Regions from separate parts of the Geobacillus sp. PK12 genome, predicted to be linked through region 2. Evidence: predicted binding sites of a transcription regulator. Region 2 holds the regulator's gene; the other holds the start of a gene.
The links. The regulator LexA, encoded in region 2, represses DNA repair genes until DNA is damaged. The targets are predictions, from matches to a motif close to CGAACATATGTTCG.
Positions count from the first base shown of each region.

Region 1 (15,893 bases), on a different contig from region 2:
GGCGAGCTTCAGCGCCGTCTCAAGCGAATCGGCAAGCCTTGATGCGATGCCGTCTTTGATGATGATGCGGTCGACGACGACATCAATCGAATGTTTTTTGTTTTTTTCAAGCTCAATGTCCTCCGTCAACTCGCGCATCTCGCCGTCAATGCGGACGCGCACATACCCTTGTTTGCGAATATCCTCCAATGTCTTGGCGTGCGTCCCTTTTTTTCCCGAGACGATCGGCGCCAAAATTTGCATTTTCGTCCGCTCCGGGTAAGCGAGCAGCCGGTCGACCATTTGCTCGATCGTCTGCGATTGGATTTCAATGCCGTGCGTCGGGCAAATGGGGCGGCCGATGCGGGCGAATAGAAGCCGCAAGTAGTCGTAAATTTCCGTCACCGTGCCGACGGTTGAGCGCGGGTTGCGGCTCGTCGTTTTTTGATCGATCGAAATGGCCGGCGACAAGCCTTCAATCGCATCGACGTCCGGTTTTTCCATCTGCCCTAAAAACTGGCGGGCATACGCCGACAGCGATTCGACGTAGCGCCGCTGGCCTTCCGCGTAAATCGTATCAAACGCCAGCGACGACTTCCCCGACCCGGACAGCCCGGTCAAGACGACGAGCTTGCCGCGCGGGATTTCGACGTCAATGTTTTTCAAGTTGTGGGCGCGCGCCCCTTTGACGATAATTTTATCCATTCCGTTCACCCGGCCATCACCCTTCCGCTTTCAATTCGAAAATGATATCGCGCAGCTGGGCGGCCCGCTCGAAGTCGAGCGCTTTGGCCGCCTCTTTCATTTCCGCTTCGAGCTTTCGAATCAGCTCTTCCCGCTCTTGTTTCGTCATCGCTGCCGCCGGCTTTGCCTCGTACATCTCCGTCTCTTCCGCCGCATACGTCGCGCGGATGACGTCGCGAATCTCCTTTTTCACCGTGCGCGGCACGATGCCGTGCTTTCGGTTGTACTCTTCTTGAATCGCGCGGCGCCGCTTCGTCTCTTGAATGGCGATTTCCATCGATTTCGTGATCGTATCGGCGTACATGATCACATGGCCGTTCGCGTTGCGCGCCGCCCGGCCGATCGTCTGGATGAGCGAGCGCTCCGAGCGCAAAAACCCTTCTTTGTCGGCGTCCAAAATGGCGACAAGCGACACTTCTGGGATGTCGAGCCCTTCGCGAAGCAAGTTGATGCCGACCAGTACATCGTATTTGCCGAGCCGCAAATCGCGGATGATTTCAATGCGCTCGAGCGTCTTAATTTCCGAATGCAAATACGCCACCTTGATCCCCGCTTCTTTCAAATAATCGGTCAAATCCTCCGCCATCTTTTTCGTCAGCGTCGTCACCAACGTCCGCTCGTTCCGCTCGACGCGCTCATGAATTTCGCCGATCAAATCGTCGATTTGCCCTTTCGTCGGGCGGACGTCGATCGTTGGGTCGAGAAGCCCGGTCGGGCGGATGATTTGTTCGACAACGCCCGGGCTGTGTTCAAGCTCGTACGGCCCTGGCGTCGCCGAGACGTAAATAATTTGATTGATTTTTTGCTCGAACTCTTCAAACGTGAGCGGCCGGTTGTCAAGCGCCGACGGCAGGCGGAAGCCGTGGTCGACGAGCACTTGCTTGCGCGCCCGGTCGCCGTTGTACATGCCGCGCAACTGCGGCAAGGTGACGTGCGACTCATCAACGATGATCAAAAAATCGTCCGGAAAATAGTCAAGCAAGGTGTACGGCGTCGAGCCCGGCGGCCGCAGCGCCAAATGGCGCGAGTAGTTTTCGATGCCGGAACAAAAGCCCATCTCGCGCATCATTTCAAGATCATAGCGCGTCCGCTGCTCGAGCCGCTGCGCCTCCAAAAGCTTCCCTTGCGCACGCAGTTCGGCGAGCCGCTCCTCGAGCTCTTGTTCGATGTTTTGAATGGCGAGCCGCATTTTCTCCTCGCGCGTCACGAAGTGCGACGCCGGAAAAATGGCGACGTGCTCCCGCTCGCCGAGCACCTCGCCGGTCAAGGCGTCCACCTCGCGGATGCGGTCGATTTCATCGCCGAAAAATTCGACGCGAATGCAATGTTCATCGCGCGACGCGGGGAAAATTTCGACGACATCGCCGCGGACGCGGAACGTGCCGCGGCGAAAATCGATGTCATTGCGGTCGTATTGGATGTCAACGAGCCGCCGCAGCAACGCGTTGCGCTCGATTTCCATCCCGACGCGCAATGAAACGACGAGCTCCCGGTATTCTTCCGGCGACCCTAAACCGTAAATGCACGACACGCTCGCAACGATAATCACGTCCCGGCGCTCAAACAAGGCTGATGTCGCCGAGTGCCGCAATTTGTCGATTTCATCGTTGATTTTCGCGTCTTTTTCAATGTACGTATCCGTCTGCGGCACATACGCTTCCGGCTGATAGTAATCGTAATAGCTGACAAAATATTCGACGGCGTTGTGCGGGAAAAACTCTTTCAGCTCGCTGTACAATTGACCGGCGAGCGTTTTGTTGTGGGCGATGACAAGCGTCGGTTTGTTGACTTGGGCGATCACGTTCGAGATCGTAAACGTTTTGCCCGTCCCCGTCGCCCCAAGCAGCGTTTGATGTTTCACACCCCGCTGCAAGCCGTCCACAAGCTTGGCGATCGCCTGCGGCTGATCGCCTTGCGGTTCGTATGGCGACACTAATTGAAAACGGCCCTCCACCGTTTCGCCTCCTCCTTCGTACCATCTTTCCCCATTGTATCACATCGTGATGATCCATGCATCAAAAATGCGAACTCATATTCGCACCATTCTGCACAGCATTTTCCATTCCCCTAACGCGAAAAAGCGGACCCATTCATGCCCAAGGTCCGCGTCTTCGCTCCGTTCCGTTTCGACAATCCGAGGTTCAGCCGACGATGCCTTTTTCCAAAAACAGACGGTTGAACCGACAACGCCGCTTCATTTTTGCTTCAGATGGTCGAGCATGCGGCCGGCCCAAAGAAAGCCGGCGATCGTCGATGCAATGTCAGCGACGATTTCATGCAGCTCATCCGTATAGCCTTTCAAGTAGGAAGCGACAAGCAGCGCCGTCGTCAACAGCACAGCAATGTACCGATTGTACGTCACCCGCGCAAACAACAGCACCAATAGGCACGGAATGATGAGTGCCGCCAAAAACCACATGATCCATTCTCCTTTACGAAACAGCTTCAGACGCTGATGCGTTCCGATCACGGACGAACAGCAGCCCGAGTTCATGATGCTCATCCTCATAGAGCGCCCCTTGGACGAAACGGACTTCGCCGTTATGTCCGACGACATCCAACTTGCAGAACGCGCGGTTGCGTTGGAGCGCCTCGTAAAACTCGGTTTCGGTCCGCACCGGGGCGCCGTTTGTTTTGATGATGACTTCTCCGATCGAAAGCCCCATTTTTTCCGCTTTCGAGCCAGGAAGCACGCCGACAATCACTAAGCCGTGCGGATGGCGGGCAAAGCGGGGCGGACGGGCGCGGTCGGCGCGATGCCCGGAAAACGCGATCCATTCACGGCCGATGATGGCCATAGCCCCCGCCGCCACCGCCAACGGTGGATACCATAGGCCGGAAGCAGCCAATAGGGCGACAACGAACGCCAGCCGAACAACAAGCCGCCCCTCCGCGCGCGCCGCTTCCGCCGGCAGCATGTGCTGGCGGCGCTGGGAAAAGCCGAGAAGAAACGGCACGAGCCAAAATGAATAGCCGTCTCCCGGCGAAACGAGCGGCCACCAGGAAGCCGGAGGCAGCGCGCCGCCTGATACGGGCAGCACAACCGGCACAAACCAAAGACGCTGCGTCCATTGCAAGCCGACCGTCATCCCTCGCTTGCTTTTCGCAAGCTGCGGCGAGGCCGCCTCGTTTCGCGTGCGAATGATGAGCCATCCTTCCGAAAACAAAAGCAACGCAAGCCACACCGCCAAAGCCGGCGCCGCCGTCATGCCATCGGGAAGCCAGCGGGACAACGCGCCGCTTCGCTCCGCCAAGCCGAACGCGAGAAGTGCGCCGCCTGCCGTATACGCCGCTGACAACAACCGCGCTTCCATCGTCAAACTCAAGAGCACCGTCAGCACCGTCACCGCCCAAACCGCTTCCTGCGGCACCGCGATCCCGATGCCGACGGCCGCCGCCGACAACACCAGCCCAACCGTCCATCCTTTTGTCCAAAGCCCGCGCCACTCTTGCCATAGGCTGTAGACGCGCACATGAAAATCGCGGCGCTCCCGCTTCACCCGCCGCCAACCGACGGCCAAAGCGAGCGCGGCGCCATAATAAAGAAGCGGCTGCCGCCAAACCGACGCGACGCCCTCAAGCCATTCCAGCCACCATGTTGCCATCCGCTTCACCCCTTGCGTCGTTCATCATTCTTTATCTTCTATTCTACCAAATGGCATGACCAATTCCCATGCCCACAGCCATCTTTTTTCGCCAATGGCGAATCTTCGCTGTTTTCCACTTTCTTTGCCGAATCAACACTAGTTTTGTCGGCTGGGAAGGATTTTCAAAGATGCAGAGGAAAAAGGATAAACAAGACGAAACAAGGAGGAGTGAAACGATGGAATTGAAAACGTCCGACGTCGCTGCTCGCCTTGGTGTATCGCCGAAAACGATCCAGCGCTGGGTGCGCAAATACGACATTCCGTTGCGGAGAAACGAGGCCGGCCACTACTTGTTTGATGAAAAAACGGTCGCCTTGCTCGAACGTGTCAAATTTGAACAAGGCGCCGCCATGGAAGCGCCGCCAGAAGCAACACCCGAAGCACCGCCGGCCTCTAGCCGTTCTTCCACAACGCCGCCAAACGTTCCCATTCACGCTCTGTTCCAAGAATATATCGAACCGGAAATGGACCGCGTCTCCTCGCGTTTGGATGAACTCGAGCAACAATTGGAACAAAAAGCGGATGATGTTGTCTCCATTCAACTGTTGCATCACCGTCAAGAAATGGAGGAAATCGCCGCCCGCCTCGCCGTGCTGGAGCAAACGGTCGCCCGTCTTGAACAGCAGTTGAACACCCGGCCCCCATCCCCGCATGAACCGCCGAAAGAAGCGAAACGAAAACGGCGCGGCTTTAGGCGCGTGATGGGGCTGTTTGCCTGACGGGTTTCATGCAGGTTGGACCGAAAAGATCGTCGCCCTTTCAAGAAAAGATGATCGATCATTTTGTGAAGGTGTTTCACGCGTATATGATGGTGGTCATAAACGGTGCACCATTGGGCGTTGGAACACTTTCTTTTTTTGTGGCTCTTCACCAAACGTTGTACTTGACTGTTTCAGATCATGTCTGACTCACATGCATAAGGAAAAATCAGTAAATCAATGATTCTACTATATGGCGGCTCAAGAAAACGTCTTGCCTGTCAAGCCATGTTGTGATGATGAGCTTTTTTGTTTGTCATCTTCACTACTTCTTTTACGATTTCTTTACGATTTTCTTATTCTCTTTTAATCGCAGCGGCTTATAATGGGTCACGTTGTTCAATCTTCTGGTACAAGAAAGGAGGGCGTGCGAAATGGAACAAAGGGAACGAAAAGCGTTCGCCATCGCGTTCATCGTATTGGCTCTCTACCTTTCTCCGCTGTACATGTTAAGCGAACACGCCCATATTCGCGTGCACGACAATATGGATTCGAACATCGCCTGGTATCGCGTGCTCGTTCGCAGCGGCCAACTATTTGGCCCAATCGATGCCGTCATCCCGCAAGTGATCAACGGGTTGCCGCGCAACGCCTTCGGCACAGAATTCAGCGGCATCGTGTGGCTGCACGCTTTGTTTCCCTCCATGGTGGCGTACGCGCTCAGCCAGACGATCACGAGGGTATTCGCCTTTTTGGGTATGTATTGGCTGCTCAGGCGCCACTTTTTGCCTTCACCGGAATCATGGCTCATTCGCGTCGGGGCGGCGCTTGCTTTTGCGCTGACACCGTTTTGGCCGTCCGGCATGTTAAGCACGCTCGGCATGCCGCTGGCGCTTTGGGCGTTTCTGTCGATCCGCAACGGAGAAGCGACATGGAAAGAATGGCTTGCGATCATCTTGCTTCCGTTTTACGCCAGCTTTGTGCTCGGATTTTTCTTTTTCCTCGCCGCGATGGCGGCGGTGTGGCTGTTTGACGGCGTTGTCCGCAAGCAGTGGAACAAGCGGTTTTTCGCCGCGATCGCCCTGATGACAAGCTTGTTTTTGGCCATCGAGTACCGCCTCGTGTACTCGCTTGTCTTCAGCGGCGAACCGACGAGCCGGAACGAGTTCCTCTCCTCGCGGCTCAGCTTCGTCCACTGCCTTCGGTTGACGTTGAAAAACTATGTGCTCGGCCATACGCATGTGATGACCGTCCATGGGCCGATCATCTTGCCGGTGCTTTGGGCGGCGTTTTTTCTCGTTTTGCGCCGCCGTCAGCGCGGGCCATTGGAGCGGCGCTTCCTTTTGCTGTTTTGGTTGAACATCGCCTTATCGGCTTGGTATGCGTTTTGGTTTTACAAAGGGTGGCAGCCGCTGAAAGAACGGATTTCCCTTTTGAATACGTTCAATTTCGCCCGCTTCCATTTTTTGCGGCCGATGGTCATTTACGTCGATTTTGCCTTGGCCTTGCAAATCTTAGCCAAGGAACGGACCGCATGGCGGCGCCTCGTGCCGATCGCCTTGGCGCTGCAGCTGCTTTTGCTTGGCGGGTTTAACGAGGAAATCCGCTATCGCCTCGCTGGCACGCCGTCGTTCGAGCAGTTTTATTCCGAACATTTATTTACCAAAATCAAGCAATACATCGGCAAGCCGGTATCGTCCTACCGCGTCGCCAGCGTTGGGCTTCACCCGGCCATCGCTCAATACAACGGGTTTTATACGCTCGATACGTACAACAATTTTTACCCGTTATCGTATAAGCGGAAGTTTCGCCGCATCATTGCCAAAGAATTGGACAAAAGCCCAGTGCTGAAAGACTATTTCGACCATTGGGGCAACCGCGTCTATTTGTTTTCGGCAGAGCTCGGGAAACATTACATGTTCACGAAACGCTCGCATAAAGTCATTCGTCATTTCGAGATCGACACAAAGGCGTTCAAACAGCTTGGCGGCAAGTACATTTTTTCCTCCGTCCCGATCGAAAACGCCCGCGACATCCATCTCCGCTTCTTGCGGGCGTTCACCGATCGACAGTCAGTCTGGAAAATTTATGTATACGAAGTGGAGTGAAAGGGAGGCAAGAAACATGGTGGACAAACCATTGTTAGCCATCGTCGTCCCATGCTACAACGAAGAAGAAGTGTTGCCGGAAACGGCCCGGCGGCTGACCGCTTTGCTTGAGCAGCTGCTCGAAGAAGGAGCGGTCGCCATCGGCAGCCATATCGTGTTTGTCGACGACGGCAGCCGCGACCGGACATGGGCGCTCATTGAAGAAGAAAGCGAGCGCAACCCGTTTGTCTCCGGTGTGAAACTTGCTCGCAACGTCGGCCATCAGCGGGCGCTGCTCGCTGGGCTCGAAACCGTTCGGGCATACGCCGATTGTGCCGTGTCCATTGACGCCGATTTGCAAGATGATGTGGAGGCAATCCGCGAATTTGTGCAAAAATACCGCGAAGGGTATGACATCGTGTATGGCGTGCGGCGGAGCCGAAAGACAGACACGTGGTTCAAGCGTACGACCGCCCAAGCCTTTTATCGGTTCATGAGGGCCATCGGAATCGAGCTGATTTACAACCACGCCGATTTCCGTCTGATGAGCAAGCGGGCGCTCGATGAACTGAGCCGTTACACGGAAGTCAATCTCTTTTTGCGCGGGTTGGTTCCGCTCGTCGGCTTCCGCTCGACGTGCGTCTTTTACGACCGGCATGAGCGGTGGGCTGGACAGTCGAAATACCCGCTCAAAAAGATGCTCGCCTTCGCCTTTGACGGCATCACGTCCTTAAGCGTCGCACCGATTCGCGCCATTACGCTCATCGGTTTTTTGGCCTTTCTCGCGAGCGGTGCGGCCGGGCTGTACGCCCTCATCAGCAAACTTCTCGGGCGCGCGGAATCAGGCTGGACGTCGCTCATGATTTCCGTTTGGTTCATCGGCGGGCTGATGCTGATGAGCCTCGGCCTCATCGGGGAATATATAGGAAAAATTTATCAAGAAGTGAAACGGCGGCCGCGGTTTGCGATCGAAACGACCGTGCAGCTGCCGCTTCCGTCAGAAAGGGAGAAAACGCCGGCCCGCTTATAGAACGTCATAGATGATTCACGGGCCAATATAAAGATAAAAAGGACGCCTCGGGCTAAAAGCCGAGGCGCCCTTTTCTTTTTATCCGTCATCATTGGCCCGCTCACGACGAAAACAGCACACCAAGCGCTTTTTTCAGCTGCACATCATGGTTCGGGTCGCGGACGGCTTCCATAATTTTTGTTTGCAGCGCATCCGCCGTCGCCTCATCGATGCGTCCGGTAACAGGCAGCTGATTCGCTTTTTGGAACGCTTGGACGGCCTGTTCGGTTTCTTTGCTGAAGTAGCCGTCCGTGCGGCCCGGGTTGAAGCCAAGCCCTTTGAGCATTTTTTGCGCATTGGCGATTTGCTCGTCGTTCATGTCATACCGAAGCGGTTTTTCCACATGAAGCGGAGCGACGTGGAAGTAATCCGGCTGTACCACCGCGACATCGGGCTTAATGCCTTTTTTATGGATCCAATGCCCGTCCGGCGTCAGCCATTTGTACAGCGTCAATTTGATGTTGCTGCCGTCGCCCATCGGAATCGCCTGCTGCACCGTCCCCTTGCCAAACGTCGTCTCGCCGACCAGCTTGTAGCCGCCCGCTTCCTTCATCGCACCTGCCAAAATTTCCGACGCCGAGGCGCTTCCTTTGTCGATGAGCACAACGATCGGGTATGGCTTTTTCGCCGTTAAATCGGAATAAAACTTTTGCCGATCGCCATCGCGTTCTTCAATTTGTACATATGGTTTGCCTTTCGGGATGAGCTGCTTCAAAATTTCCTCAACGCTTTGCAAATAGCCGCCCGGATTGCCGCGCACATCGATGATCAAGCCATCAATATGTTCGGCCTCAAGCTTCGCCAACTTCTTTTTAAAGTCGGCGGCCGTGTTTTCCGAAAACGACGTAATTTGCAAATAGCCCGCCTTTTTGCCGTTGTATGTTTTGATCGAGTCATACACCGTCTGAATCGGAATTTCGTCGCGGACGACCTTGACTTTCATCACGTTTTTGACGCCGGGGCGCAAAATGTCAAGCTCCACCGTTGTTCCTTTCTTGCCGCGGATTTTCAATACCGCTTCATATAAATCAAGCCCTTCCAGGCTTTCTCCGTTGACGCGCAAAATTTGGTCATTCGGCTTCAGCCCCGCTTTTTCCGCCGGCGAGTTTTTGATCGGAGCCACGATCGTCACCTTGCCGTCGATCATGCTCACTTCGGCGCCGATCCCCTCAAACGATGAGTCGAGCGACTCGTTGAACTGCTCCGTCGTTTCCGCATCCATGTAGACGGAATACGGGTCATGGAGCGTGTTGATCATCCCTTGAATGGCGCCTTCCGTCAGTTTTTCTTCATCCACTTTCTCCACGTACCGATTCTTAATGAGCTCATAAGCTTGCCGGATTTTTTTCATCTCTTCGCTGTCGTTCGTCGACTTGGACGGCTCATTCGAAACAATCGTCGAAAGCGAGCCTTCCATCGGGCGGTCCGCCAACTGAAGGCCAGCGTACGTCCCTCCCGCCCCAATGAGCATCGATATGGCCATCAATGCGGCCGTCGTCGATTTTTTCACGTTGCTTCCTCCTCACCCTAAACCTGCCCTTTCCATTGCCTGCAACAGAAGGGAAAGGGGGTCTCTTCTCGTTCTCCTTCGGTGAAGCAAGCGGACGCCTCTGCCGCCTAGACGGCGGCGGCTTCCGCCAATGAGAAAAGGAAAAGCACCGCCTCACGCCGTGCCATGCCTTTATCTCCATCATATGTTAGGCTTGTACCGAGTATGCTCATTCGTTGTCTATCCTTTACTAGTTTACACGCTCCTTGTTGATTTCTCAACTCATACAGAACGGAAAAAAGAGGCACCCCTCGCCCTTGGCGGCGAACGATGCCTCTTCTTGATTCGTCTTCTTGGCACGATCTAGAATGGAAGCCAAACCAATGAGCCGGACAAAAACGAAACGCTTTCACCCCTCTTTTGGCAAGTCGATGAGCATCAACCGCGATCCTTCGTTCGTCGCCAGGCGAAGCGCCGGTGTGTCCGTAATGCGGGCCGCGTCGCGCCGCTCGAGATGGGCCTCGCCGTTTAACGTCAAATCCCCCTCAATGACAAAGACAAAGATGTTCCGTCCTTCCGGCTGGGTAAACGTCAGCTCATGCCCGGCTTCCAAATCGGAAAGATAAATCGTCAAATCTTGATGAATGTGAGCAATCCCCGGGGAAGACGGGTGTTTCGTGACAATCGGCAGCAAGGCGTTTTTCATCTTGTCGACCGGAAACTCGGTCCGCTCGTACGACGGCGGCAATCCGTATTGTTCCGGCAAAAACCAAAGTTGCAAAAAGTTCACCTCTTCCGTCGCCGACGGGTTCACTTCCGAATGGACGATGCCGGTGCCGGCCGACATCCGCTGCACGCCGCCGAACGTTGTCACCGCCTTATGTCCGGTGCTGTCTTCATGTTGCAAATAGCCTTTCAGCACGATCGACACAATTTCCATCTCCCGGTGCGGGTGAGCGCCAAAACCGGCAAGCGGCGCAACGAAATCGTCGTTTAACACCCTTAGCGGGCCAAACTGGATGTTGTTCGGATCATAATACTCGCCAAATGAGAAGCTATGGTATGTTTTCAGCCAGCCGTAATCGGCATGATATCGGGACGACGCCCGGTCGATGCGGATCATCTTTTCCACTCCTTCATTGCAAGAAATGATGGGCCATCAAGCGCTTGCTGTTCCGAATCCGCAAGCGCCATAACCACCACCGCCTACGCTATTGATTCCCGTTTTTTTCTTGTCTCATCCTCGTTAGGCGCAACCATTTCTCTTCATTCAATAAATCTTGAATTCGAGATAATTATATAAAACTTCCGTTCGCCTGTCAACCTAAAAACAGGCGAAAAATGTCCCCCGGCTCGTAATGGGCATTTTGGACCGCTTGTCTCGCCATGTCAACGTCCGTGTCCTCAGGCAACGCGAATACCGCTTCACCGCGCTGGAAGCTGACATCCATCAGCTTGGCCCCAATCGCCCCCAGCGCTCTGGCGACATGTTGTTCACAGCCGGTGCATGTCATGCCTCGGACGGTCATTCGGTATGTTTTCATGGTAAAAATCACTCCTATCCAGAAATGTCTCTTTCTTAATTTGTTCAGATCCTCGCTCATGAAACCTATATCACTCATCCTCCTTTCGACAACGGGAAGATTTCCATTGTTGTGTACCATTATAAACAGTGTACTAAGGTACAGAGTCAAGGGGGATGTGGTGCGGCCAAACCATTTCCTTGATGTCCAATCAATCAAAAAATACGCAACTTGTCCTGCCAAAAGACAGACAAGTTGCGCAATGCCACCTACCGTTCGAAATTAGAAAGGAATATAGTCAAGCGGATTGACCGCATTCGTTTTCGCCTCGTTCCAGCCGCCGCGATGCAGTTCAAAATGAAGATGCGGACCGGTCGAATGACCGGTATTGCCCATGTAGCCAATCATTTGTCCTTTACGGACGTGCTGCCCTTCGCCAACAAGACGCGCTTCTAAATGAGCGTACACGGTCGTATAGGTTTGCCCATTCATCACATGGCTGATGAAAATGACGTTGCCGTAGCTGCTAGAATAGTAGGAGCGGAACACAATGCCGTCCGCTGCAGCGACAACCGGCACAACGGGAGCTCGCTTGCCGATGTCGACCCCTGGATGGAAGTCCGTGCCGCCAAACCGGTAGCCAAAGCCCGAGGTGATCGGTCCGTTGGCCGGCCGGGTAAACGCCCCGCTCGATACAGGCGGCGTGCTGCCGCCGGATGGCGTTTCTCCTGATGACGCTCCTCCACCGTTTGGCGAGGCATATGTACGTCCTCTCTGTTTCGCTTCTTCTTCGGCCCGTTTTTGCCGTTCGAGTTCGGCAAGCTGCTCTTTCACCGCCGCTTCTTGTTTGGCGATCAGTTCTTTTTCTTCTTCAAGCGCCATCTTATGATCATGCTCTTCTTCCTCTTTTTGCTTCAAATCGGCCATCAGGCGATTTTTTTGCTCCAGCTGGCCCGCGAGTTTCGATTGCAGCTGCTTCAATTCTTGCAAATCCGCTTGCAACTTGTTCCGCTTCTCCGTCAATTCGGCTTCCTTTTTCTCTTTTAACGCTTTATCGGCTTCCTGCTCGCGGATGATTTGTTGGTCCGCTTCCATAATCGTGGTGACGGCGCTCATCCGGTCGATGAAGTCGCTGAAGCTTTGGGCGCCAAGCAATACTTGCAAGTAGCTGATCGCCCCGCCGCTTTCCTGCAAGGAACGAAGCCGCTCCTTCAAAATTTCATTCCGCTTTTCAATCCGTTCTTGAATTTCGGCAATTTCTTGTTTCAATTGGTCAATGGCCTGCTCCGTTTGGTCAATGTCGACGCTGACGTTGCGGATTTTGCCGCTCGTTTCCTCAATGGCCATGTTCAGCTTTTCAATATCGTTGGCGACTTGTTTTTGCTGCGATTGAAGGGCTTCGATGTTTTTTTGCGCCTCGCTGATTTGTTCCTGCACCTCTGACCGCTTCGAACGAAGCGCGTCGATCTCCCCTCGCTTTTGTTCGATATCACGAGTGCTGACGGCATCCGCCGCCGGCGGCAGAACGCCAAGACCGAGCGCCGCGGCGACGGCGAGCGCCATCATATTTTTCTTCTTCATCGCTTTCCCCTCTCCCTATGTATGATTCTTTTTTACACTTTCAAAAACTTGCGCACGGACATGACGCTTCCCCAAATGCCGATGCCCGCGCCAATCGCCAGCAGCAGTGCGCTCAACTGCCACATAAACGGCGAAAACGGAAGAAGTTCAAAAAACGGCAAGGAAACCCGCTGTTCATACACTTGATACACGTTGTAGTACACGATCGAAAGCGCCGCGATCGGGAAGAGAGCGCCGAGCATTCCAAGCCATAACCCTTCCAAAAAGAACGGCCAGCGGATAAATCCGTTCGTCGCACCCACGAGCCGCATAATTTCGATTTCGCGACGGCGGGCGAAAATCGTAATTTTGATCGTGTTGGAGATGAGAAACATTGCCGTAAACAACAATCCGAGAATGAGCACGAGCCCGACGTTGCGCGCCACTTTCAGTGCGTCAAACAGCTTCTCGACCGTCCCTTGGCCATAATTGACTTTATGGACGAACGGCAATGTTTCGATTTGTTTGGCGATTTTCACTGTATCTTGCGGATGGGCCGCTTTCACGACGTATACATCGCTTAGTGGGTTGTCCTGTTCAAATAAGCGGAACGACGAGCCTTCCTCCCCCATGCTTTTGATCAGCCGCTTCAGCTCTTCGTCCTTTGATGAATAGCCCACTTCCTTGACGTTTGGAATGGCTTCAATTTGCCGGCGCAAAGCGTTTTTTTGCTGGTTGTCGGCCGTCAGCTCGATATGGACGCGAATTTCGACATCGTTTTCGACTTTTTGGGCAAAATGGTTGATGTTGAACATGACGACAAAAAAGACGCCGACAAGCAAAAGCGTCACCGTGACGGCGCTCGCGGACGCAAACGTCATCCAACCGTTGCGGCCAAGGCTTTTGATGCTTTCCCGGACGTGGCGCTTAAACGTATGAAGCGTCATAGCCGTATTCCCCCCTCGCCTCGTCGCGGACGATTTTCCCGTTTTCGATGGCGATGACGCGCCGCCGGGTCGCGTTGACGATCTCTTTGTTGTGAGTCGCCATCACAATCGTCGTTCCCCGGTCATTGATTTTTTCAAACAGCTCCACAATGCCCCATGAGGTTTCCGGGTCCAAGTTTCCTGTCGGTTCGTCGGCAATCACGATTTTCGGGGAGTTGACGATTGAGCGGGCGATCGAGACGCGCTGTTGTTCGCCACCGGACAATTCGTTCGGATAAGAGCGGATTTTATGCTTGAGGCCGACTAAGTCGAGTACTTCCATCACTTTTTTGCGGATCACTTTCGGCGATTCTTCAATGACTTCCAAGGCAAAGGCAACGTTTTCGTAAACGTTGAGCTTCGGAAGCAACTTGAAATCTTGGAACACAACACCGATATGGCGGCGCAAAAGAGGGACTTTGCTGTCTTTGAGTTTGGCAAGGTTGACGCCGTTGACCATAATGGTCCCGCTCGTCGGCTTTTCCTCGCGGTACATCATCTTAATAAACGTCGACTTCCCAGCTCCGCTGGGTCCAACGACATAGACGAATTCTCCTTGCTTGATGCGGACGTTGATGCCGTTTAACGCCACAACGCCGTTTGGATACGTTTTGTATACATCTTGCATTTCAATCATCATCATCACCTATTTTCGACTTCCCTGTTGCCATTTCTCGAGCTGTTTCGAATGAATCTTGCAAAATTCCGCAAGGATTATTATAACACGATTTTCTATTGTCGAATTTTACATTTATATTTCAAATGGGGAACAATGGAGAAACTAGGACAAAAGATGCAAAAACAGAAAACACCGCCCCGTTCTTAAGCGAACAAGGCGGTGCACCTTCCTTGAATGAAGCGATCTTTTCCTTTCAAAGAGTCAGAAACATCCGTCCATTATTTTTTCGCAGCCAGCCATTCCGCCACTTTGTCGGCGTCTTCCCCTTTAATGATTCCTGCCGGCATCGCGCCGCGGCCGTTGGCGATAATGTTTTTAATTTCATCTTTGGAATACTTGCTTCCAACCTTTTGCAAGTTCGGGCCGACCCCGCCCGACAGGTCTTGTCCATGACAGGACGCACAGTTTTGTTTAAAAATTTGCTCGGCAGCCGCTGCTGTATCCCCTCCGCCGTTGCTGCCGCCGTTTTTCTCCCCGGCATTGTCCCCGCCACCGCCGCACGCGGCAAGCGCGAGCGAAACGCCAAGGAACATCGCAGCCAATTTCCATTTCATGGCGAACTCCCCCCAGAAAACAAAAATTTCATTCTCCTTTATTATAACCGATTTCTTCCGCTTTACGTACGTTGAAATCCTTCGCCGAGCACCTCAGCGGCGTTCGCAACGATGACAAACGCTGTCGGATCAATGGTTCGGACCAATTGTTTCAATTTCGTGAACTCCGATTGCGCGACGACGCACATCAACACCGGCCGCTCATGTTCCGTGTAACCGCCATACGCGGGCAAGCGTGTCACTCCGCGGTCGATTTCGTGCAAAATGGCGCGGCGCACTTTTTCTTCTTCATTCGTAATAATAAGAGCGATTTTCGAATACCCAAGCCCGACTTGGACGAGGTCGATCGTTTTGCTCGTCACATACAACGCGATCAACGCATAGAGCGCCCGTTCAATATCAAACACAAACGCCGCGGTCAACACGATCAAGCCATCGATCAAAATGACGCACATGCCAAGCGACAGCCCGGTATATTTATGGATGATTTGCGCGGCCAAATCGGTGCCGCCGGTCGACGCCCGTCCGCGGAAGACGACGCCGAGGCCAAGCCCCACGCCGATGCCGCCAAAGATCGCGCCAAGAAGCGGATTCGTCGTCGCCGGCTCCATCCCTTTCGTCATGTAGACGACCAGCGGCAAAAACACCGTCCCGACAAACGTCTTGACGCCAAACTGACGGCCTAGCAGCACAACGCCAGCGATAAAGAGCGGAATGTTAAGCGCCCATTGGACGTAGGCAGGCTCAATGCCAAACAGCGCGTGCATAATCGTGCTCACGCCGCTTACCCCGCCCGAGGCGATCCGATTCGGCAGCAAAAACACGTTAAACGCCACCGCGACAACTGCCGCGCCGACCAGAACATACACATACTCCAA
Region 1 is NZ_SDKL01000050.1:8,127-24,019, forward strand. It holds gene uvrA (excinuclease ABC subunit UvrA) at 1-684, opposite strand, end outside; gene uvrB (excinuclease ABC subunit UvrB) at 701-2,677, opposite strand; gene ETR37_RS14770 (CsbA family protein) at 2,918-3,142, opposite strand; gene ETR37_RS14775 (PDZ domain-containing protein) at 3,156-4,328, opposite strand; gene ETR37_RS14780 (MerR family transcriptional regulator) at 4,547-5,089, shown strand; gene ETR37_RS14785 (DUF6044 family protein) at 5,503-7,176, shown strand; gene ETR37_RS14790 (glycosyltransferase family 2 protein) at 7,193-8,185, shown strand; gene ETR37_RS14795 (S41 family peptidase) at 8,286-9,734, opposite strand; gene ETR37_RS14800 (pirin family protein) at 10,123-10,836, opposite strand; gene ETR37_RS14805 (heavy-metal-associated domain-containing protein) at 11,033-11,257, opposite strand; gene ETR37_RS14810 (murein hydrolase activator EnvC family protein) at 11,519-12,817, opposite strand; gene ftsX (permease-like cell division protein FtsX) at 12,850-13,743, opposite strand; gene ftsE (cell division ATP-binding protein FtsE) at 13,724-14,419, opposite strand; gene cccB (cytochrome c551) at 14,680-15,015, opposite strand; gene ETR37_RS14830 (YitT family protein) at 15,078-15,893, opposite strand, start outside.
Region 1: the regulator LexA is predicted to act here: its motif matches at 2,748-2,761, upstream of uvrB (excinuclease ABC subunit UvrB).

Region 2 (15,893 bases):
GGCTTTCTTCCCGCCAACACGTCACGGATCATGCCGCCGCCGCTTCCGGTCAACACCGCGGCGACGATGACCGCGCTTAATGGATGCCCCATGTTGACGGCATGCAGCGCCCCTTGAATGGCGAACGCGGACAACCCAAGGGCGTCAAAAAAGTTGCCCCACCGCTTCCACGGCGGCAGCATTTGCTTTGGGAACAAATACACAACTGTCATGGCCGCCAAAGCGACAAGAAAGAGCGGCTGCTGTTCCCATAACGCCGACACGGGGACCCCGATCAACAAATTGCGCACCGCCCCGCCGCCAAAAGCGGTGACAATCCCTAAAATGTACACCCCAAGCAAATCGTACTCCTCTTCCATCGCGACGATCGCCCCGCTGATGGCAAAGGCGATCGTGCCGATGATGCTCAATACTTCCCACGTCATTCGTGCTGTTCCTTTCCGTGTCGTGTTCTTGTATCATTGTAGAGGCAAAAGCGGCGGAAAATCAATCGTTTTTTTGGAACGAACTAGCAGACCGACGGTGGGATTTGGTATCATGAACGTAGAGAACATGTTCGCCGCGAGGGAAAGGAAGGGGGATGCCATGAGCCGTGAACAAGCGATCCTTGTCGGCTGCCAGCTCGCTGGTGTCGATGATGAACGGTTTCGCTATTCGATGGAGGAGCTCGCTTCGCTCGTTGCGACGGCGAACGGCGAGGTTGTGGCAGAGGTGACGCAAAAACGTGAAGCGCCGCACCCGGCGACGTATATCGGAAAAGGGAAAACGGAAGAGCTCGCCGCCATAGTCAAGCAGCTGGAACCGGACGTGGTTATTTTCAACAGCGAGCTCTCTCCAAGCCAAGCGCGCAATTTGACGAACATGCTTGGCGAGGTGAAAGTGATTGACCGGACGCAGCTCATTTTAGACATTTTTGCTCAGCGCGCCCGATCGAAAGAAGGAAAGCTGCAAGTCGAGCTCGCCCAGCTGGAGTATATGCTGCCGCGCCTTAGCGGCCAAGGGGAGGCGCTGTCTCGCTTGGGCGGCGGCATCGGCACGCGCGGTCCGGGGGAGACGAAGCTGGAGACCGACCGCCGTCACATTCGCCGCCGCATTGACGATATTAAAGGCGAACTTCGCCGGGTGGCTGAGCATCGCGAACGCTACCGCGAGCGCCGGCAAAAAAACCGCGCCTTTCAAGTGGCGCTTGTCGGCTATACGAACGCCGGCAAGTCGACGATTTTCAACCGGCTGACCGCCGCCGATTCGTTCGAGGAAAACTTGCTGTTTGCCACGCTCGACCCGTTGACGCGCAAATGCGTCTTGCCATGCGGCTACACGGTGCTTCTCACCGATACGGTCGGGTTCATTCAAGACTTGCCGACGACGCTTGTCGCTGCGTTTCGCTCGACGCTTGAAGAAGTGAAGGAAGCGGATTTATTGCTTCACGTCGTCGATTCGTCGCATCCGGACTACGCCGAGCATGAGCGGACGGTATCGCGGCTCTTGGCGGAACTAGGGGCTTCTTCCATTCCGGCCGTCACCGTTTACAATAAAAGCGACCGGCAAACGCTGGAATTTCTCCCGACGACAACCGATGCGATCGTGATGAGCGCGCTCTCGGCTGCCGATGTCGACCGGCTCCGCCGCTTTATTGAAGAAGCGGTGAAACGGCAAATGGTTCATTATGACGTATCGATCCCGAGCGGGGAAGGAAAACTGCTCGCCCAGCTAAAATCGGACACCATTTTGCACGAATGGCATTATAATGAACAAAGGGGCACGTACGACTGCCAAGGGTACGTGCTGCCAGCGCATCCCTTGTATGGGGAATTGCAATCATTCCAACGGTAGAAAGGGTTCATCGATGTTTTGGACACAATGGAAACATGGAGAAACGATCGCTGCACTTGTTGAGGAAGTTGAACAGCAAATTGCGCCGATCCACCGGCGCATCGACCGGATGGTCGATGCGAACCAATATCGCGTGCTCGACAGTTTCCGCCGCCATCAAGTGAGCGACGGGCATTTCATCCCATCGACCGGGTATGGCTATGACGATATCGGCCGCGATACGCTTGACCGCATTTACGCCGATGTATTCGGGGCGGAAGCAGGGCTTGTGCGCCCACAAATCATTTCCGGCACGCACGCGATTGCCATCGCGCTGTTTGGCGTGTTGCGCCCGGGCGATGAACTGCTTTACATCACCGGCGCTCCGTACGATACGCTTGAGGAAATCGTCGGCGTCCGCGGCCGCGGCGTCGGCTCGCTGAAAGAGTTTGGCATCCGCTACCGAAGCGTGCCGCTTACGGCGGACGGGGCCGTTGATTTTCCGGCGGTGCGCGGGGCGATGAACGAGCGGACGAAAATGATCGGCATTCAACGTTCGCGCGGCTATGCGACACGCCCGTCGTTTACGGTCGACGAAATCGCGGAGATGATCGCTTTTGTCAAAGCGATTAAGCCCGACGTCGTCGTGTTTGTCGACAACTGCTACGGCGAGTTTGTGGAGGAGAAAGAGCCGTGTCATGTCGGCGCCGATTTGATGGCCGGCTCCCTCATTAAAAACCCGGGCGGGGGCTTGGCGAAAACAGGCGGCTATATCGTTGGGAGGCAAAAATACGTCGAAGCGTGCGCTTACCGGATGACCTCGCCGGGCATCGGGGCGGAAGTCGGCCCGTCGCTGTACAGCCTGCCCGATATGTACCAAGGGTTTTTCCTTGCTCCACATGTTGTCGGACAGGCGCTCAAGGGGGCGGTGTTTACGGCGGCGATGCTCGAGCGCATCGGGCTTTCGACATCGCCGTCGTGGAAGGAGAAGCGCACGGATTTGGTTCAGTCCGTCCGTTTTGACGATCCAGAACAAATGGTCGCTTTTTGCCAAGCCATCCAAGCCGCTTCTCCCGTCAACGCCCATTTCACCCCGTATCCAAGCGAGATGCCCGGCTATGAGGACAAAGTCATCATGGCGGCAGGCACGTTCGTGCAGGGCGCGAGCATCGAGCTAACGGCAGACGGGCCGCTGCGGCCGCCATATGTCGCCTACGTGCAAGGCGGGCTGACGTATTCACACGTCAAAATCGCCATTTGTTCAGCCGTCCACCGTTTGCTTGAACAGCAGTTGATTTGTTTGTGAGAAAATGTAACGCTTCATTGACTCGTTTCTTGACATTATGGTAAAATGAAGGTATCAAAAGCGAGGAGGAATTGGCATGAGCAGCCATATTCGTCGTTCCATGCCATTGTTTCCGATTGGGATCGTGATGCAGCTGACGGATCTATCGGCCCGCCAAATCCGCTATTACGAAGAGCACGGCCTCGTCACGCCAGCGCGCACGGAAGGCAACCGGCGGCTGTTTTCGCTCAATGACATTGACCGCTTGCTGGAAATTAAAGATTTGATCGACCAAGGCGTCAACTTGGCGGGCATTAAGCAAATTTTTGCCGCGCGGGAGGAAGGACGCCACCAGCAGGCGGAGAAAGTCGAAAAAGTAGGAAAACCGAAGCTGTCGGACGAAGAACTGCGCGAAATTTTGCGGAATGAATTGCTGCAGGCCGGGCGGTTCCAGCGCGCATCGCTTCGCCAAGGAGATCTCGCTCGCTTCTTTCATTAATGACGGAACATGATTTCCGAGCCGGGGAGGAGTTTGGACATGGCAAAATATACGCGTGACGACATTCTACACATCGTCAAAGAGGAAAATGTCAAGTACATCCGCCTGCAATTCACCGATATTTTGGGCACGATCAAAAACGTCGAAATTCCGATCAGCCAGCTGGAGAAAGCGCTTAACAACAAAATTATGTTTGACGGGTCGTCGATCGAAGGATTTGTCCGCATTGAAGAGTCGGATATGTATTTGTATCCGGACTTGGATACGTTCGTCATTTTCCCGTGGACCGCAGAAAAAGGGAAAGTCGCCCGCTTTATCTGCGACATTTACAACCCGGACGGCACGCCGTTTGAAGGCTGCCCACGCTACAACTTGAAGCGGATGCTGAAAGAGATGGAGGCGCTTGGCTTCAACGCCTTTAACTTAGGAGCTGAGCCTGAATTCTTCCTTTTCAAGCTTGACGAAAAAGGACACCCGACGATGGAGCTGAACGATCGCGGCGGCTATTTCGATTTGGCGCCGACCGATCTTGGGGAAAACTGCCGGCGCGACATTGTGCTCGAGCTTGAGGAAATGGGGTTTGAAATCGAAGCGTCCCATCATGAAGTCGCCCCGGGCCAGCATGAGATCGATTTTAAATACGCCCATGCGATTAAAGCGTGCGACGACATTCAAACGTTTAAGCTCGTCGTCAAAACGATCGCCCGCAAACATGGATTGCATGCGACCTTTATGCCGAAGCCGATTTTTGGGATTAACGGTTCAGGAATGCATTGCAACCTGTCGCTGTTCCGCAACGGTGAAAACGCCTTTTTCGATCCGAACGGCGACTTGCAGTTGAGCGATACGGCACGGCAGTTTATCGCCGGTGTGCTGAAGCATGCGCCGAACTTTACGGCGGTGACGAACCCGACCGTCAACTCGTACAAGCGGCTTGTTCCAGGCTATGAAGCGCCGTGCTACGTCGCTTGGTCGGCGCGCAACCGCAGCCCGCTCATCCGCATTCCAGCTTCGCGCGGCATGAGCACGCGCATTGAGGTGCGCAGCGTTGACCCGTCGGCCAACCCATACTTGGCCATGGCGGTGCTTTTAGCCGCTGGGCTTGACGGCATTCGCAACAAGCTCACTCCTCCGGCGCCAGTGGATCGAAACATTTACGTCATGACGAAAGAAGAACGGCTCGAAGAAGGCATTGTCGATTTGCCGGCAACGCTCTATGAAGCGTTGGAAAACTTGAAGTCCGATGAAGTGATGATTCACGCGCTCGGCAAACATTTATTCGAGCATTTCGTCGAAGCGAAAGAAATCGAGTGGGATATGTATCGGACAACGGTTCATCAATGGGAATTGGACCAATATATGGAACTCTACTGATTCATAAAAAAGCTGCCCCGTTTTTTTCAGGGCAGCTTTTTTATGGGCGCAGGCCGGCACGAGTCAGTCGAACAGGCGATAGACGCCGATCACTTTGCCGAGAATCGTGCAGTCGCGGACGATGATCGGCTCAAGATGGGCGTTTTCCGGCTGCAGGCGGATGTGGTCTTTTTCCTTGAAAAACCGCTTCACCGTCGCCTCGTTGTCTTCCGTCATGGCGACGACGATGTCGCCGTTGTTGGTCGATGACTGCTGGCGGACGATGACGTAGTCGCCGTCGAGAATGCCGGCTTCGATCATGCTGTCGCCCATCACTTCAAGCATAAACAGCTGCTCCTCGCCGGCGGCGAGCCGCTTCGGCAGCGGAAAGTAGCCTTCGATGTTTTCCACCGCTGTAATCGGTTGACCGGCCGTCACCTTGCCGATGATCGGCACCGAGATGATCTCCTCTTTTTCTCTCTCCTTGGCCATATCGTTGTCCAAAATTTCAATGGCGCGCGGCTTTGTCGGGTCGCGGCGGATGTACCCTTTGCTTTCTAGGCGCGCGAGATGCCCGTGGACCGTCGAACTTGACGCCAGTCCAACCGCTTCCCCAATTTCCCGCACCGACGGAGGATAGCCTTTTGTTTTTACTTCCTGTTTAATAAACTCTAAAATTTGCTGTTGTCGTTTTGACAGTTTCGTCATGGTTTCACACCTCTCGCCACATCATTTGCCTTCATTATACCATGCGGAAGACGAAAAAACAAACATAAGTTCGAGTTTTTTTATTGACACAAACAAATGTTCTTGACTATAATGAAGGAAAGCGAACAAACATTCTAGAAAGGGTGGGGAGAATGGGGAGAACGTTGCTGCACTATGTTTTGTTTTCATTTTTGTTTGCGCTCGTGTTGGCAGGGTTCGTTTACGCCAGCAGCCCGGTCGATAAAAAAGAATACGTGACGATCACGGTCGCTCCCGGCGATACGCTTTGGGGGCTGGCAAAACAGTACGAACAGGAACACCATATGCCGCCTGATGAGTTCATCCGCTGGGTCGTCGATGTCAACCATTTGCCGAGCCCGCGTCTTGCCGCCGGTGAACAAATTGTCATTCCTGTGTTAAAATCAAAGCAGGGCGGCTCGGTGGCCGTCAATCAGTGATGGAAAGAAGGGATTGGCCATGAGGGCGGTCATTTACTGCCGAGTCAGCACGGACAAAGCTGAACAGGAAACGTCGCTCGCGAGGCAACGAGATGAGCTCGAGCGACTGGCGGCCGAGTGTGGATTTGAAGTCGTTAAAGTGATCGCCGAGCAGGCGAGCGGTTATGAAGCCGACCGCGACGGCGTGTTGGAGCTGCTTTCGCTTTGCGAGGAAGGCGAGGTCGATGTGCTGCTCATTCAAGATGAAACGCGGCTTGGGCGCGGCCATGCGCGCATGGCGGTGCTGCATTGCTTGAAAAAGCAAGGGGTGAAAATATACAGCGCCAGCCACCGCGGGGAGATGCCGCTGTCGGAGGCCGATGAGATGGTGTTATCCATCATCGCGATTGTCGAGGAGTACCAAAGAAAAATACATAACGCCAAAATTAAGCGTGGCATGCAGCGAGCCATCGCCAGCGGCTACCGACCGGAGCGGAACCTAAGGCGCCGGGGCGAAAACGCCGGGCGCGATCGAATTGATCTGCCGGTTGAGGAGATCGTCCGCTTGCGCGAGCGCGGACTGACGTTTGCCGATATCGCCGCGACGATGCGAAGCTTCGGTTACGAGGCGTCCAAGGCGACCGTCCATCGGCGTTACCAGGAATATATGGACGAGCAACAAAGGCGGCGTTGATCGTGTACTGCGCCTGACCCTAAAGCGGCGAGCGGGCAAAGGAAGCCAAGATGCCATCGTTGCCATCTTCCCGGTTGATCAGATAAGATAAAACAGAGTGAGAATATGGCAGATAGGAGAAGATGATCAATGCTTGCCAAACATAAATTAGCCCGCATCAATGAACTGGCGAAAAAAGCGAAAACGGCCGGCTTGTCGGCCGAAGAGGCCTTCGAGCAAGCGAAGCTGCGCCGTGAGTACATTCAAGCGTTCCGCAAGGCGATGACCGATATGCTCCATACAGTGACCGTCATTGACCCGAACGGCAACGACGTGACGCCGAAAAAATTAAAGGAAAGCCAGCGGCGGCGCTTCCATTAAACGGTCGAAAGAGGGGTGGCTCGGAAAATAACGTTGTACAAGCCGATCGATTTTCTATATGATAGTAAATGACACCATGTTGATGAAAGGGAGGAAGACGATGGCGCATTCAATCGAGGAGTTGGCGATTACGACGATTCGAACGCTGTCGATTGACGCGATCGAAAAAGCGAAATCCGGGCACCCGGGCATGCCGATGGGCGCGGCGCCGATGGCGTACACGCTTTGGACGAAATTTATGAATCATAACCCGGCGAATCCAAACTGGTTCAACCGCGACCGGTTTGTCTTGTCAGCCGGGCACGGGTCGATGTTATTGTACAGCTTGCTTCATTTAAGCGGCTACGACGTATCGATGGATGATTTGAAACAATTCCGTCAATGGGGAAGCAAAACGCCGGGCCATCCGGAATACGGCCATACGCCGGGCGTGGAAGCGACGACGGGACCGCTTGGCCAAGGGATCGCGATGGCGGTCGGCATGGCGATGGCGGAGCGGCATTTGGCCGCTACATACAACCGCGACGGGTTTGAGATTATCAATCATTATACGTACGCCATTTGCGGCGATGGCGATTTGATGGAAGGAGTGGCGAGCGAAGCGGCGTCACTCGCCGGCCACTTGAAGCTCGGCCGTCTGATCGTCCTGTATGACTCGAACGACATTTCGCTGGACGGGGAGCTCAACCTGTCGTTCTCGGAAAACGTCGCCCAACGTTTCCAAGCGTACGGTTGGCAATATTTGCGCGTTGAGGACGGCAACAATATTGAAGAAATCGCCAAAGCGCTCGAGGAGGCGCGGGCGGACCTCAGCCGGCCGACGCTCATTGAAGTCAAAACGACGATTGGCTACGGCGCGCCAAATAAAGCGGGCACGTCCGGCGTCCACGGCGCTCCGCTCGGCGCCCAAGAGGCGAAGCTGACGAAAGAGGCGTATCGTTGGACATTTGCGGAAGATTTTTACGTGCCAGAAGAAGTGTACGCCCACTTCCGTGCGACGGTGCAAGAGCCGGGAGCGAAAAAAGAGGCGGAATGGAATGAGCAGCTCGCCGCCTATGAACAGGCCCATCCGGAACTGGCCGCCCAATTGAAGCGAGCGATCGAAGGCAAACTGCCAGATGGATGGGAAGCTTCTTTGCCGGTATACGAAGCAGGCAAAAGCCTGGCGACCCGCTCATCGTCCGGGGACGTGATCAACGCCATCGCCAAAGCGGTGCCGCAATTGTTTGGCGGTTCGGCGGACTTGGCAAGCTCGAATAAAACGCTCATCAAAGGCGGCGGCAACTTCTTGCCGGACAGCTACGAAGGGCGCAACATTTGGTTTGGCGTGCGCGAGTTTGCCATGGGGGCGGCGCTCAATGGCATGGCGCTTCACGGCGGATTGAAAGTGTTCGGCGGCACGTTCTTCGTGTTCTCTGACTATTTGCGTCCGGCGATCCGCTTGGCGGCGCTGATGGGCTTGCCGGTCATCTACGTCTTGACGCACGACAGCATCGCCGTCGGCGAAGACGGCCCGACGCACGAGCCGATCGAACATCTCGCTTCGCTTCGGGCGATGCCGAACTTGTCGGTCATCCGTCCGGCTGACGCAAACGAAACGGCGGCCGCATGGCGGCTGGCGCTCGAATCGACGGACAAGCCGACTGCGCTCGTCTTGACGCGTCAAGATGTGCCGACGTTGGCGGCAACAGCTGAGTTGGCGTATGAAGGCGTGAAAAAAGGTGCGTACGTCGTTTCACCGGCGAAAAACGGTGCTCCGGAGGCGCTGTTGTTGGCGACTGGCTCGGAAGTCGGTCTGGCCGTCAAAGCGCAAGAAGCGCTTGCCGCTGAGGGCATCCATGTCTCCGTCATCAGCATGCCATCGTGGGACCGCTTCGAAGCGCAGCCAAAATCGTACCGCGATGAAGTGCTTCCGCCGGCCGTGACGAAGCGGCTCGCCATTGAAATGGGCGCGTCGCTCGGTTGGGAGCGCTACGTCGGCGCCGAGGGCGACATTTTGGCCATCGACCGATTCGGTGCTTCCGCTCCGGGAGAGAAAATCATGGCCGAGTATGGCTTTACGGTTGACAACGTCGTCCGCCGCACAAAAGCGCTGCTCGGCAAGTAACCGGGAAAGCTGCCCTTGCGTTGTTGCAGGGGCAGCTTGTTTTTGTGAAAGATGGCTGCGCCTTGGTCAAGTATTTTCGGGGTTGAATCGAGGGCAAAGGCTTGTTCATGACGTGTTGGCCTGTTTGCGGCCGCATGGCCACCGCAAACAAAAATCGACAATGTTAGTGAAAAAACTTGCCGTTAATAGACATATTTTTCCCCTTTCCTTTTCTATAATAGAAAATAGATGAACAGAAATGGGGGATGGGGCATGGTCCGCTATTGGATTTATTTGTTGAATGACGATGTGGCGTCGCATTACCGCCATCGGGCAGAAAAAATTGTCGAACTGCTTCGTGAGCATCAATACGCGAAAGCGCCGCTGAAGGCGATTTGCCGCAAGCAAGTCGAATTTATCACCGAACGGCTGTCATTTTCGCGCCTGGAACTTGGCTTAAAGCAATATTTTGCCGGCCGCGTCGGCAAAAATTTGGAGCGCAATATGTTTGTTTTGCAAAACGACGCCGGCGAGGAAGCGTTGCTTGTCGTGCAAAAGCGCCGCTTGCTTCTTGTCGCTGACAGCGCGCCGCTTGCCGCGGACATCGGGCGGGCGCTCGCTCGGCTTTCGCCGACGTTTTTGGCGGTCGACGCCGATTTTGTCGATTACTACTGGCTGTCTGCGCCTCGGCAAGGAAGAAAATTTGCGTAATGAAAAGATTTTTGTCGCGAAATATTGTCTAATGACGCATCGTTTAGTACACTGTTAGGGAGACAACAAGAAGGAGGAAAATCGCTGTTATGTGGGGTACGATTCTCGTTGGCGTGCTGGCGCTCATCGCCGGGGTGGCGATCGGATTTTTCGTCGCCCGCAAAACGATGATCAATTATTTGAAGAAAAACCCGCCGATCAATGAACAAATGATTCGCATGATGATGATGCAAATGGGCATGACTCCGTCGCAGAAGAAAATCAACCAGATGATGAAAATGATGAACAATCAACTGAAATAAGCGAAACGGACACTCGATCGAGAGTGTCTTTTTATTTTGCCAAAATGTTCTTTCAAAATTTTTCTAGTTTTGTTACAATAATATGGCGATTGTTCGTCAGCCAAATGAAAGGAGGGCGGGCCTTATGCGCGTGTTTCGCGATTTGTTTTGGTTTTTCCGCCAAGAAAAGAAGGCGTATATCACCGGCATTTTCGTGCTTGTCATCGTGGCGTTTTTGGAGACAGTCCCGCCGAAAGTGATCGGCTTGTTGGTCGATCATATGAAAAACGGCACGATGACAAAAGAAGTGCTCATCCGCTGGATCGCCGTCCTCGCCGCCGTTGCGGCGGCGCTTTACGGGCTCCGCTACGCTTGGCGCATTTTCATTTTCGGTTCGGCGGTCAAGCTTGCCCGCCAGCTGCGCAACGAGCTGTATCAGCATTTTACGAACATGTCGCCGTCGTTTTACCAGCGGAAGCGGATCGGCGATTTAATGGCCCATGCAACCAACGATTTGCAAGCGATTCAGCAGACGGCCGGAAGCGGCATTTTGACGCTTGTTGACTCGGTGACGCTTGGCGGGTTTGTGTTGGCAACGATGGCGTTTTCGATCAGCTGGAAGCTGACGCTCATCAGCCTATTGCCGATGCCCGTGATGGCGGCGGCGACGAGCCGCTATGGGACGATGCTCCATCGTCGGTTTTTAACGGCGCAAGCGGCGTTTTCGTCGCTGAACGACAAGGTGCAGGAAAGCGTCAACGGCATCCGCGTCATCAAGGCGTTCGGCTATGAGGAACACGATGTCGAGGCGTTTCGCCGTCAATCGGAAGACGTCGTGGCGAAAAACGTTGCCGTCGCCAAAATTGACGCCTTGTTTGATCCGACGATCGGGCTGCTTGTTGGGCTGTCATTTTTTCTCGCTGTGGCGTTTGGCAGCCAAATGGTTTTGGCGGGCGAATTGACGATCGGCGAGCTTGTGTCGTTTACGACCTACCTTGGCCTGCTTATTTGGCCGATGTTGGCGTTCGGCTGGCTGTTTAACATTGTTGAGCGAGGGCGTGCTTCGTACGACCGGGTGCGGGCGCTGTTGGCTGAACAAGATGAAATCATCGAGCACCCCGATGCCGTAGATGTCCCGCCGAAAGGGGACATTGAATACCGTGTTCGCCGGTTCGTCTATCCGGGAGAGACAAAGCCGGCGCTCGCGGACATTCGTTTTTCGCTGGAGCGCGGGGCGACGCTTGGCGTCGTCGGCAAAACCGGGGCGGGCAAAACGACGCTGCTTCGCCTGCTGCTGCGCGAGTTTGACGGCTATGACGGCGAGATTCGCTTCGGCGGCCGCGACATCCGCGATTATACGCTTTTCGCGCTCCGTTCGGCGATCGGCTACGTGCCGCAAGACCATTTCTTGTTTTCTGCCTCTGTCCGCGACAACATCGCCTTTGCCAAGCCGGAAGCCGGAGAGGACGAGGTCGTCCGGGCGGCGCGGCTGGCCGACATTCATGATGACATTTTGCAGTTTCCTGACGGGTATGAGACGGTCATCGGCGAGCGCGGCGTTTCCCTATCCGGTGGGCAAAAACAGCGGCTGTCAATCGCCCGGGCGCTTCTCATTGACCCGGAAGTGCTCATTTTTGATGATGCGTTGTCGGCCGTGGATGCGAAGACCGAGGCGCGGATTTTAGCGGCGCTCAAACAGGAGCGGCGCGGAAAAACGACGATCATCGCCGCTCATCGTTTAAGCGCGGTTGAGCATGCCGATTGGATTCTCGTCCTTGACGGGGGGCGAATTGTGCAGGCCGGAACGCACGAGCAGCTGATGGCAGAAGACGGCTGGTATCGTGACATGCATCGACGCCAGCAGCTTGAGGCGCTTGCGGAGTAACAACAGACCTGAACGTTCGAGCTCCCGCCAAAAACGAGCGGATCGAAAAACATGAAAACACAAGTTGTTTGTGGAGATAGGGGGAAGTGGATGAACGACCGATGGTTGACAACAAAAGAGCAGCGGCGCGTTTTATGGCGGCTGCTCGCTTATATGGGAAGATACAAAAAAGAAACTGCGCTTGCGTTTACGCTTCTTCTGTTGGCAACGGCCGGGGAGCTTTCCGGCCCGTATTTGGTGAAAGTGTTCATTGACGACTATTTGGTGCCGGGCCGCCTTGCTTTTGGACCGGTGGCGGCGCTGGCCGCCGCCTATCTCGGCGTGCTCGTCTTGAAAACGATCATTTCCTACTTCCAGCTTGTCGAGTTTCAGCGGCTCGCTTTGCACGTCATTCAAGCGCTGCGGATGGATGTGTTTGCGAAAGTGCACCGGCTCGGGATGAGCTATTTTGACCGGACGCCGGGCGGAAGCATCGTTTCGCGGGTGACGAACGATACAGAAGCGATCAAGGACATGTTCATCAGCGTCCTAGCGGCCTTTGTGCAAAACGGCTTGTTTGTCATCGGCGTGTTTGTCGCCATGTTTTCGCTTGATGCTAAGCTTGCGTTGTTTTGCCTGTTCATCCTCCCGGCGATCGCGTTCATCATGCACACATACCGACGCTACAGCTCGGTGTTTTATCAAGAGATGCGCGAACGGCTGAGCGAACTGAACGCCAAATTGAACGAATCGCTGCAAGGAATGGCCGTCATTCAAGCGTTCCGCCAGCAGCGCCGTTTATATCAAGAGTTTGCCGCCGTCAATGAAGCGCATTACAAGGCGGGGATGAAAAACATCCACCTCGATGGACTGCTGCTTCGACCGGCGATCGATGTGGTGTATATGTTGTCAATCATAGTGGTTCTCAGCTTTTTTGGCATCACGGCGCTTGATGGCCCAGTTGAGATCGGCGTGCTGTATGCGTTTGTCAACTATTTGGAGCGCTTTTTCGAACCGGTGACGCAAATGATGATGCGCCTGTCTCTTTACCAGCAGGCGATCGTTTCCGCCTCTCGCGTGTTTGCCCTTCTTGATCATCAAGAAGAGGCGCCGGCCAATCCAAACTGGTCGCCGCATGCGATCGAGCGCGGGGAAATCGAATTTCGGGATGTCAGCTTTTCCTACGATGGCAAACGGGATGTGCTGAAACGGCTGTCGTTTGTCATCCGTCCAGGTCAGACGGTCGCGTTTGTCGGCCATACCGGCAGCGGCAAAAGTTCGATCATCAACTTGCTCATGCGCTTTTATGAGTTTGACCGCGGCGATATTTTGCTTGACGGCCGGTCGATCCGCGATTACTCGCGCGCCGAGCTGCGCCGCCGCCTCGGCCTTGTCTTGCAAGATCCGTTTTTGTTTTACGGGACGGTCAAAGAGAACATTCGCATGTATAATCAGGAACTGGACGACGAAGCCATTCAGGAGGCCGCTCGGCTCGTGCAGGCCGATGCGTTTATTGAGCAATTGCCCGATCGTTACGACCATGTGCTCGCCGAGCGCGGGGCGACGTTATCAAGCGGTCAGCGCCAGCTTCTTTCCTTTGCTCGCACGATCGCTGCTGATCCGAAAATTTTGGTGCTCGATGAGGCGACCGCCCATATTGACACCGAAACAGAGGAAGCGATTCAAGATGCGCTCATGCGCATGCGGAAAGGGCGGACGACGATCGTCATCGCCCACCGTCTATCAACGATTCAAGACGCCGATCAAATTTTCGTCCTCCACCGCGGCGAAATCATCGAGCGCGGTACGCATCAGCAACTGCTGGCGCAAAAAGGGCTTTACTACCAAATGTACTTGCTGCAAAACGGCCTCGTCGACGTCCATGCGTAAATGGCGGCGTTTTGCCGCCCCTGCTTGGAACAAAAAGAAGAAAGCGCCATGTCCCGCCTAGCGGGAGGCGCTTTGCTTTCGCCGCTTGGTTTGTTCGCGTTGATAGGCATTGAGCAACGTGTCAAGTTCTTTGCTGATTTTCATGGCCGCCGCCGAGTTTAACCCCGTTTTGGCCACCGTGTCGACAAGCTCCATCCGCTTTTGTTCAATCAAGGTCAACAATTTGCATTTCGGCACGAATCGACCGTCCTTTGCTTGAAGTATTGTGTATGGTGCTTTATACTATTTTATCAGTGAACGCAAAAATGGAAAATAGAAAAATTGACCAGGAACAATGAGAAACATGTTACGGGAAGAAGGAATTCTGCTAAAATAAAAAGTAAAAAAGCAGGGGCTGGTTCACCAATGAATGATCTCAATCTATTTTTAGCGTTCGGCGCCGGGTTTTTGTCGTTTATTTCCCCGTGCTGCTTGCCGCTTTATCCGGCGTTTTTATCGTATATCACCGGCGTGTCGGTCAGCGAGTTGAAAGAGGAAAACGCGATGCTGAACCGCCGCAGCTTATGGCATACGCTTTGCTTTTTGCTCGGCTTCTCGCTCATTTTTATCTCGCTTGGCTTTGGCACCTCGCTTCTTGGAAGGCTGTTTGTTGATTATCAAGATGCGATCCGGCAAATCGGCGCGGTCGTGATCGTCGCTCTCGGCCTCGTCGTCGCCGGGCTGTGGAAGCCGGCGTTTTTGCTGAAAGACCGGCGCATTTCGTTTCGTGAACGGCCATCGGGATATGTCGGCTCCGTGCTGATCGGCATGGCGTTTGCCGCCGGTTGGACGCCGTGCATGGGGCCGATTTTGGTGGCGGTTGTCGCTCTAGCCGCCACCAACCCGGGCTCAGGAATGATGTATATGCTTGCTTATACGCTCGGATTTGCCGTTCCGTTTTTCATGTTGTCGTTTTTTATCGGCAAGCTGCAATGGATCCGCCGCCATAGCGCATCCATCATGAAGGCGGGCGGCTATGTCATGGTGGCGATGGGCGTCGTTTTGTACTTTGACTGGATGACAAAGCTGATTGCTTATACGACAAGCTTGTTTGGCGGTTTCACCGGTTTTTAGCGGCTGTTGTTGGAGGAATATCGTTGAGGAGAGGGCGATGGAAAGATGGCTGCCATTTTAATTGCTGACGATGCGAAGTTTATGCGGGTAACGCTGGCGCGCATACTGGAAAAAACGGATCACACCGTAGCCGGTGAGGCGGAAAACGGCAAAGAGGCGGTCGAGCTGTATCGCCGGCTGCGCCCCGATCTTGTCATCATGGACATTACGATGCCGGTCATGAATGGGATTGAAGCGGTGCGGGCGATTAAGGAGATCGATCCCGGGGCGAAAATCATCATCTGCTCGGCGCTCGGGCAGCAGCGTATGGTCGTTGAGGCCATTGAAGCCGGAGCGGCCGACTTCATCGTCAAGCCGTTTGAAGAAACCCGCGTGCTCGAGGCGATTGCCCGTCTTTTGTAAGCGGGCTTCGGCTCCGTACGGCATAGGAAGGCGCCGGCTTATGACCGCTGGAAGACAGCTGGCTGCGTTCCTCTTGGCAAGCGAGAGGGATGAAGCGAGCGCGATGTTTGGCGAAGGCGGGGGCGGCTTTAGAGGACGGTAGGCAAGCGGAGCGGTTTTTGCTATAATGGCGTTGTCCGTGAATTTTGTCGGAAGAAGGTGATGGCTTTGGCGCTTGTTACATCGCTCATCGCCGTTGTGATGGCGTTTTTCATCTTTTTTGTGCGCATGAAGGCGTCGGAAAAGCCGACGAATGCCAAAAAAATTATTTTGCCGCCGCTGTTTATGAGCACCGGGGCGCTGATGTTCATCGATCCGGTCTTTCGCGTTACGCGCGGGGAGCTCATCGAAGCGGTCAT
Region 2 is NZ_SDKL01000056.1:11,121-27,013, forward strand. It holds gene ETR37_RS15330 (trimeric intracellular cation channel family protein) at 1-425, opposite strand, end outside; gene hflX (GTPase HflX) at 586-1,833, shown strand; gene ETR37_RS15340 (methionine gamma-lyase family protein) at 1,847-3,118, shown strand; gene ETR37_RS15345 (MerR family transcriptional regulator) at 3,195-3,596, shown strand; gene glnA (type I glutamate--ammonia ligase) at 3,636-4,970, shown strand; gene lexA (transcriptional repressor LexA) at 5,034-5,657, opposite strand; gene yneA (cell division suppressor protein YneA) at 5,810-6,115, shown strand; gene ETR37_RS15365 (YneB family resolvase-like protein) at 6,135-6,788, shown strand; gene ETR37_RS15370 (DUF896 domain-containing protein) at 6,918-7,148, shown strand; gene tkt (transketolase) at 7,249-9,255, shown strand; gene sirA (sporulation inhibitor of replication protein SirA) at 9,508-9,945, shown strand; gene ETR37_RS15385 (YneF family protein) at 10,035-10,247, shown strand; gene ETR37_RS15390 (ABC transporter transmembrane domain-containing protein) at 10,372-12,111, shown strand; gene ETR37_RS15395 (ABC transporter ATP-binding protein) at 12,202-13,980, shown strand; gene ETR37_RS15400 (aspartyl-phosphate phosphatase Spo0E family protein) at 14,038-14,217, opposite strand; gene ETR37_RS15405 (cytochrome c biogenesis protein CcdA) at 14,386-15,093, shown strand; gene ETR37_RS15410 (response regulator) at 15,139-15,495, shown strand; gene ETR37_RS15415 (CcdC family protein) at 15,697-15,893, shown strand, end outside.